2 regions of the Polaromonas sp. P2_G11 genome follow, and region 1 is predicted to be linked to the other one. Evidence: riboswitches for the same ligand, from Rfam matches in the RefSeq annotation. Region 1 holds a riboswitch; the other holds the start of a gene.

What was found. Region 1 has a riboswitch for glycine ahead of gcvT (glycine cleavage system aminomethyltransferase GcvT). Riboswitches for the same ligand answer to the same signal wherever they lie in the genome.
Region 2: linked by a shared signal. The riboswitch ahead of AC1DWQ_RS06515 (D-amino acid dehydrogenase) and the one ahead of gcvT (glycine cleavage system aminomethyltransferase GcvT) in region 1 are both predicted to bind glycine.

The regions. Positions count from the first base shown of each region.
Region 1 covers NZ_JBFUFE010000001.1:82,559-86,401, reverse strand. Annotated here, with positions in the region: gene gcvP (aminomethyl-transferring glycine dehydrogenase) at 1-201, opposite strand, end outside; gene gcvH (glycine cleavage system protein GcvH) at 260-625, opposite strand; gene gcvT (glycine cleavage system aminomethyltransferase GcvT) at 680-1,840, opposite strand; glycine riboswitch at 1,896-1,999, opposite strand; glycine riboswitch at 2,021-2,136, opposite strand; gene AC1DWQ_RS00415 (hypothetical protein) at 2,164-2,733, opposite strand; gene AC1DWQ_RS00410 (TRAP transporter large permease) at 2,806-3,843, opposite strand, start outside.
Region 2 covers NZ_JBFUFE010000001.1:1,338,672-1,342,514, forward strand. Annotated here, with positions in the region: gene AC1DWQ_RS06500 (alpha/beta fold hydrolase) at 1-564, shown strand, start outside; gene AC1DWQ_RS06505 (thioredoxin domain-containing protein) at 561-1,043, shown strand; gene AC1DWQ_RS06510 (GrpB family protein) at 1,241-1,777, shown strand; glycine riboswitch at 1,974-2,095, shown strand; gene AC1DWQ_RS06515 (D-amino acid dehydrogenase) at 2,206-3,519, shown strand; gene AC1DWQ_RS06520 (OmpW/AlkL family protein) at 3,585-3,843, opposite strand, start outside.

The sequences.
Region 1 (3,843 bases):
TGTGACAGGCGCGGGGATCGCCATGGCCGTGCTGCGCGCAATCGAGCGCGGAACGATGCCTTCCACCAGCGCGCGGCGCGAAGCCGAGCCCACGATGCTGAGCATGTGTACTTCGTCGGCGTCATCGATGCCGATGTGGCGGGCGATGAATTCGGCGGGGTTTTCAAGGTCGCCCAGGGGCTTGGCGGTTTGCATCAACATGTCGGGTCCCGTGTCAGGCTTGGCAGCCAGGAGTCAGAAAAAAGAATCGGTCAGAAAATCAGGCAGCGAAAGCGGTGTAGCGGGTTTCGTCCATCAGCGCGTCAAGCTGCGTTGGGTCGGACAGCTTGACTTTGAAAAACCAGCCGGCGCCCATCGGGTCGCTGTTAGCGAGAGACGGGTCGTCTCTTAGGGCTTCGTTGATTTCGGTGACTTCGCCACTCAAGGGCATATACACGTCGGCCGCGGCCTTGACGGATTCGACAACACCGGCGGTTTCTTTCTGGGCGAAGGTGGTGCCGACAGCCGGCAGGTCCACAAACACCACATCGCCCAGCGCATCCTGCGCATGCACGGTGATGCCGACGGTGGCGACGTTGCCTTCAATCTTGACCCATTCGTGGTCTTCGGTGTATTTGACGGTCATGAGGTTCTCCAGGGGTTGAGTGGGGTGAATAAAACGGGGAGCTTGATCTGGTGCTTAACCGCGGTAGTAGCGGGCGGGAACGAAAGGCATGGCGACCACTTCCATGGGCACCGGCTTGCCGCGCACGATGGCGTTCACGCGTGTGCCTAGCGCAGCGAACTCAGGTTTGATGTAACCCATGGCGACGGGCTGGTTGATGGTGGGGCCCAACAAACCGCTGGTGACTTCGCCGATAGCCATGCCGTCGGTGCTTTGCAGTTCGGTGTGGTCGCGTACAGGAACGCGCTCCAGCGCCACCAGGCCGATACGCTTGCGGGTGAGTAGGGCGGGGTCTGCCAGTTGGGCCAGGATTTTGTCCGCACCCGGAAAGCCGCCGGCACGTGCGCCACCCGTGCGGCGGATCTTTTGCATGGCCCAGTTGAGGTTGGCCTCCACCGGCGTGGTGGTGGTGTCAATGTCGTTGCCATAGAGGCACAGGCCCGCTTCCAGCCGCAGCGAATTGCGCGCGCCCAGGCCGATGGGTTTGACTTCAGGTTGCGCGAGCAGCGCGCGTGCGAGTGCGTCAGCTTGCGAAGCAGGCACCGAGACTTCAAAGCCATCTTCACCGGTGTAGCCGCTGCGGGTGATGAAGCAGTCGCAGCCGGCCACGGTGAAGCGCCCGCCGGTCATGAACACCAGCTTTTCGACGCCTGGCGCCAGTCGCTGCAAGGCCGTGACGGCCTGCGGGCCCTGCAGTGCCATCAGAGCCATCTCGGGCATGGGGATGACTTCGCAGCGCGAACCGATTTTGGCCTGGATGTGCGCGATGTCGCCCGCCTTGCACGCACCGTTGACGATGACAAACAGGTCGCCGCCGTTCGCATAGTCACGGTTGAAGAACATCAGGTCGTCGATGATGCCGCCGTCGTCGTTCAACAGCAGGCCGTAGCGCTGCTTGCCGGCGGGCAGGTCGATCACATCAACGGGTATCAGGGATTCCAGCGCGACTGCGGCATCAGCACCCACCAGGCGTAGCTGGCCCATGTGGGACACGTCAAAAAGGCCGGCAGCCTGGCGTGTGTGGTGGTGTTCCGCCATCAGGCCCGCGGGGTACTGCACTGGCATCGAATAGCCCGCGAAAGGCACCATGCGCGCGCCAAGCTCCACATGCAGGTCATGCAGGGGCGTTTTCAACAAGGTTTCGGGGGCGGCGGAAGAGGTGGACGAATCGGACAAGGCATTCTCCAGGGGGCAAACACGGTCATGGCAAGAACTTGTTCTCAATCCATGGGCTGCCCCTGCTGTCCACTTTACCTGAGAGATTCACCCGGCGATGCAGGCTTGCTCCTTCGGTGGGCTGCCCGTGAAAGGCGGCCTCTCTCCAGTAGGGAACGCCTTGCCGCGTGGTGCGCCGCAGGGCGGTTGCCAGTCCTTTTGCCTGAGCGTTCAGTGCTACTCAAGGGGGGTGCCCCCCGGGTGCTCGTGCGCCTTCGGCGGTTTTCGCGAGGAAAACTCTCTCCTGACACCGCTGAGTGTAACGGAAGCCGCTGTCGGCTCGATCAGGCGGCCTGGTGCTGCGGCAGCAGCATGGCGATGCGCTCGCTGATGGAGTCGGCGCGCTCGTGGCCCGCGATTTTTTCGATTTCCTCGATCATTTCGCGCGAGGCGCTGAGCATGGTCTCGCGGTCTTTGGCATTGCGCAGCGCTTCGCGAAAGCGCTCGGCCATCTCCGGGTTGCGCCGGGCGAACATGCGTTCGCAGATGTCGAACAGGAACATCCGGGTTGTGGCAAGCGAGCGCTTGCCTTCAAATTGATCGGCAGAGACCTGAATGGCCTGGGTGGTTTCGGGGCTGGGAAAGTTCTGTAACTGCGCCGGCGTGAGTGTTTGGGCGGGTGCAGGCGCAGGGTTTTTTGCCGGCGCGGACGTCTTGCCGGGATGGGCTTCCAGAAAGCCGTCGCGCAAAAGGCGCAGGGCAATGGCTTCGCCGTCGCCCTCAAACAGCGGGCGGAAGTCCTGGGCCGACTTGCTGCCGTCGGCCATCAGCAGCAGGGTGCGCTCGCGCTGGCCTAGCGTTCTCACGCCGGGCTTGAGCTCGGCACGGGCACGGTCGGTTTTGTGAAGCTGCATGGATTTCATCCTGAAATGAAACCCCGAGCATGGCTGCTGAAAATGACAGCCTCGTGAATCCTGTCCGAAAAGCTATTTTGCGTAGACGAGATCCCGCAGAGCCAGCGACAGCTGCGGGACGTAAGTGATCACCATCAGGCAAGCCAGTATCACCAATACAAACGGGAGCAGGTGGGTCACGATGCGGTCCAGCGATATCCTGGCGACGGTGCAGGCTGCAAACAGGTTCACGCCGAATGGCGGCGTGATCATGCCCAGCGCAAGGTTGACCACCATCACCAGCCCGAAGTGCACCGGGTCAATGCCGAAATGCACTGCCACTGGCGCCAGGATGGGCGCCAGCACGATGATGGCTGCGCTGGTTTCAATGAACATGCCGATGATGAATAGCGCCGCGTTGACGCCCAACAGGAAGAGGGCGGGCGACTGCAGCACGGCTTCCAGCCAGTGGCCTATGGCGTCCGGCACGCCGGCCCGGGTGATCAGGAAGGCGAACAACCCGGCATTGGCGATGATGAACATGATCACGGCACTGGAGAGCACCGATTTGCGCAGGATGACGTACAGGTCGGCCAGCTTGATCTCGCGGTAGATCACGATGCCCACGACCAGCGCATAAAACACCGCCACGGCAGAGGCTTCGGTCGGCGTGAAAATTCCGCCATAAATCCCGCCCAGAATAATCACCGGCATCAGCAATGCCCAGCCCGCCTGCCAGGTCGCCTTACCAAAGCTCAGGCGGCCGTCACCGTCCTGTTTGCCCCAGCCCTTCCAGCGGCAGTACAGGTGCACGAACAGCATCAATGCGCCGCCGATTAAAAGCCCCGGGCCGAAGCCGGCAATGAAGAGTTCGCCGATCGAGACCTCGGCGCTCACGCCATAAAGAATCATGGGGATGGACGGCGGAATAATCACGCCCAGTTCTGCGCTGGTGGCCTGCAGGGCCGCAGCGTAAGCGGTAGGGTAGCCGTGCTTGATGAGTGCCGGTATCAGGATGGCGCCTATGGCGAAAGTGGTGGCCACAGAGGAGCCGGACACTGCCGCAAAAATCATGCAAGTCAGCACGCAGGTCATGGGCAGACCGCCTTGCACGCCTCCCACAATGCTTTT
Region 2 (3,843 bases), 1.3 Mb from region 1:
AACGACGTGATCAACCTGATCGAAGCGGAAGAGCTGCACGAGGTGACGCTCGCGGTGCATTCCTATGCCGGCATGATCGGCACGGCCGTCACTGACCGCATGCCCGACCGCATCAAGCACCTGGTGTATGTGGATGCGGTGGTGCCCAAGCCCGGCGAGAGCTGGAGCAGCACGCAGGCCAGCGCCACGCAGCAGCAGCGCATGGCGGCGGCGCAAGCTTCACCCAGCTTCAGCTTTCCGGCGCCCGACCCGGAGGTGTTCGGCCTGCACGATGCCGACCGTGAATGGGTCAAGCGCCGACAGACGCCGCACCCCGGCAATACCTACCAGGCACCGCTGGACTTTGACGTGAAGCGCGTGGCCGCTGTGCCGCGCACCTTTGTCAGCTGCACGCAGCCGGCACTGGCCACGATTGAGCCGAGCCGGCTGCGCGTGAAGGACGCCAAGTTCTGGGACGGTGCATGGCTGCCGAATTCGCGCGTGGTGGAGATCAAGACCGGCCATGACCCCATGATCAGCGAACCGGCTGCGCTGACGAAGATTTTGCTGGAAAGCGCTGAATGACCCTGGTGAGCCGCCGCCAGTTCACTGCCGTGCTGGCAGCCGGGCTGGCCGTGCCCCAGCTCGCGCTGGCCAAAGACACGGCCCTGCCTGTGCCGGCCTCTTTGCCGGCGGCCGCTGGAATCGCCTTCGCCAAAAATGAACCACTGGTGCTGTTGGTCAGCCTGCCCGGCTGCCCCTTCTGCGAACTGGTGCGGCGCAACTACCTGTTGCCGGGGCAACGCGATGGCAGCCTGCACGCCTGGCAGCTCAACATCAGCGACCGCGCGACACCGCTGACCGGCTTTGACGGCCAGGTGACGACGGCCGCCGCCCAGGTTGCGGCATGGAAGGCCGGCTTCACCCCCACGGTGCTGTTTCTGGGCCCGGCCGGGCAAGACCTGGCGGAACGGCTGGTCGGCCTGGCGTCTGTCGACTTTTATGGTGCCTATCTGGAAGAGCGGCTGGCACAGGCGCGCAAAGCTGTGCTGGCGCTCAGGTGAATGAAATGCAGACCGCCCCATTCGCAGCCGTGGGGATTTCTGGTTGCTATTGTTTTAATAGCTGCTCGCGCAATTACTGATTGGGCAAATGGCCTTTTTTATGCTTAAAACCGCCTTAAAAATGACCCCGCAAAGGATTCTGGCGTGTCGCACAGCGTTTTTTGCCCCTGCACAACAACCTGCCAGCCGTCACGCGCATGACTGACCAGGAATCGCTGCTTGCCGCTATCCACGAGGAAGTGGTCTTGCAGGCCTACAACCCGGCCTGGCCCCAGCAGTTTGTGGCTGAGCGGGACCGCCTGCTTGCGCTCTCCCCCCAGCTGCCGGCCCGCCTGATCGACATCCAGCACATCGGCAGCACGGCCGTGCCCGGCCTGGCGGCCAAACCGGTGATTGACATGCTGGCCGGTGTGGAATCAATCGCGGCGGCTGAAGCGCTTCTGGCGCCGCTGTGCGCCAACGGCTACACGACCTCCGCTGAATTCAATGCCTCGCTGTCTGACCGCAAATGGCTGATGCGCTGGGCAGAGGGGCGGCGCACGCATCACCTGCACCTGGTGGTGCACGGCGGCGAGGTGTGGGCGCAGCGCCTGCGTTTTCGCGACGCCCTGCGTTCGGACCCGGCGCTGGCGGCGCGCTATGCCGCGCTCAAGGCGGAACTGGCGGCCAGGCACCCGGGTGACCGCGAGGCCTATACCGATGCCAAAGCCGCGTTTGTGAACGCGGCCAGCTAAGGCTGAGCCGCCCTGCTTCCTACTATTAAGCCGCTGAATCAACCCGCTAGACCTGTACTGAACGCCCTATTCACGCTTGGCAAAACAGGCTTCGGTGGTAAATTCAAACCCGTTCAAGCAGGAGAGCGCTGCCCCACAAGGCAGCCACCGAAGGCGCAAACTTCCATAATCGCTCAGGTCCCGTACTGCCCGGAACACACAGCCGTCTGGAGAGACGCCGCACGCAAGGTGCAGCGCACCGAAGGAGCAAAGCCGAAGCTTGTCATCGACATCAAAGCAGCGGCTGAATCTCTCAGGTAACAAGGACAGTGGAAGCGGCCGCAAGCATGTGATGGCTTGGCGGTTGCCACGTTTCTTTTTGATTCAAGCACCCCAAGGCATTGCACTTGCGCAACTGCAATGTTCTGCTTGAATGAAAAGGAATCGTCATGAAAGTCATGGTTTTGGGAGCTGGTGTCACGGGTATCACCACGGCCTGGTATTTGGCGCAACGCGGCCATGAAGTAACGGTGGTGGAGCGCCGCAACGCGGCCGCGATGGAAACCAGTTTTGCCAACGGCGGGCAAATATCGGTGAGCCATGCGGAACCCTGGGCCAACCCGGGCGCGCCGCTCAAGGTCTTGCAATGGCTGGCGCGTGAAGATGCGCCTCTGCTCTTCAGGCTGCGCGCCGATGTGAACCAGTGGCTGTGGGGGCTGGAGTTTTTGCGCAACTGCACGCCCGCGCGTACGGCACAAAACATCAAGCAGATCGTGAACCTGGGCATGTACAGCCGCGGCGCGCTGCAAAAACTGCGCGCCGAGCTGGGCCTGCTGTACAACGCGCAGACCAAGGGCATCCTGCACTTCTATACCAGCCAGGCCGAGTACGACGCGGCGCAGGAGCCCGCACGCATCATGCGCGAGCACGGCTGCGAGCTCGACATGAAGACGGCCGACGAATGTGTGGCGATTGAGCCCGCACTGGCGCAATGCCGCGGCAGCATCGTGGGCGGCAGCATGACACCCAGCGATGAATCGGGTGACGCCCGCGCTTTTACCGCCGCGCTGGCTGCGCGTTGCGAGCAGGCCGGTGTGAAATTTTTGTACAACACCACGGTGCTGGGCCTGGACGCCGCGCAGGGGCAGCTCAATGGCGTGCAGGTGGCGATGGGCAGCGGCGAGGCCGGCGGCAAGGTCGAGATGCTGAAAGCCGATGCGTATGTGATGTGCCTGGGCGCCTTCAGCGCGCAGTGGGCCAAGGTGCTGGGGCAAAGCCTGCGCATCTACCCGGCCAAGGGTTACTCGGTCACGCTGCCAGTGATCAACGAAGCCGCTTCCTATCAGGTCAGCCTGACGGATGACGAATACAAGCTGGTGTTCTCGCGCTTTGGCAACCGCTTGCGCATTGCCGGCACGGCCGAGCTTAATGGCTACAACACCGAGCTGAACCTGGTGCGCTGCAACGCCATCGTGCGCCGTGTAAAACAACTCTTTCCCGACATGACGGACGGCGAAGGCGCGCAGTTCTGGACGGGCCTGCGGCCGGCCACACCGAGCAATGTGCCTTACATCGGCAAAAGCAAGGCCTCCAATGTCTTCCTCAACACGGGCCACGGCACGCTGGGCTGGACGCATGCCTGCGGCTCGGGCGCGGCGATTGCGGACATCGTGAGCGGGCGCGTGCCGGAAGTCGACTTTGCATTTACGGGGATGGCGGCGCCGGGGCGTGTGATGGCGTTGCCGGGGATGGCAAAGGCCTGAACCCGCGCCGCCGCAAGCGCCCGCGAGAAGAGACGCGCAAGTTTGGGCGTCTCACCCTTTTCTGCTCAAAACCGCCAGCCAAGCCCCACACCCAACAACATCGGGTCGGCCTTGAACGTGCCGATGTTGGCGCCGCCCGCGGACACGTCGGTGCGGATGTAGACCTTCTTCAGGTCGAAGTTCAGGGACAGCTGCTTGCCGAGGGGAATGTCCACGCCGACCTGCAGCGCCGGGCCCCAGCTGCTGCGTTTGATGTCCACGCCAGCCGGCAGGCTGACCGCACTGAAGCGGGTGTAGTTGACGCCCGCGCCGACATAGGGCTTG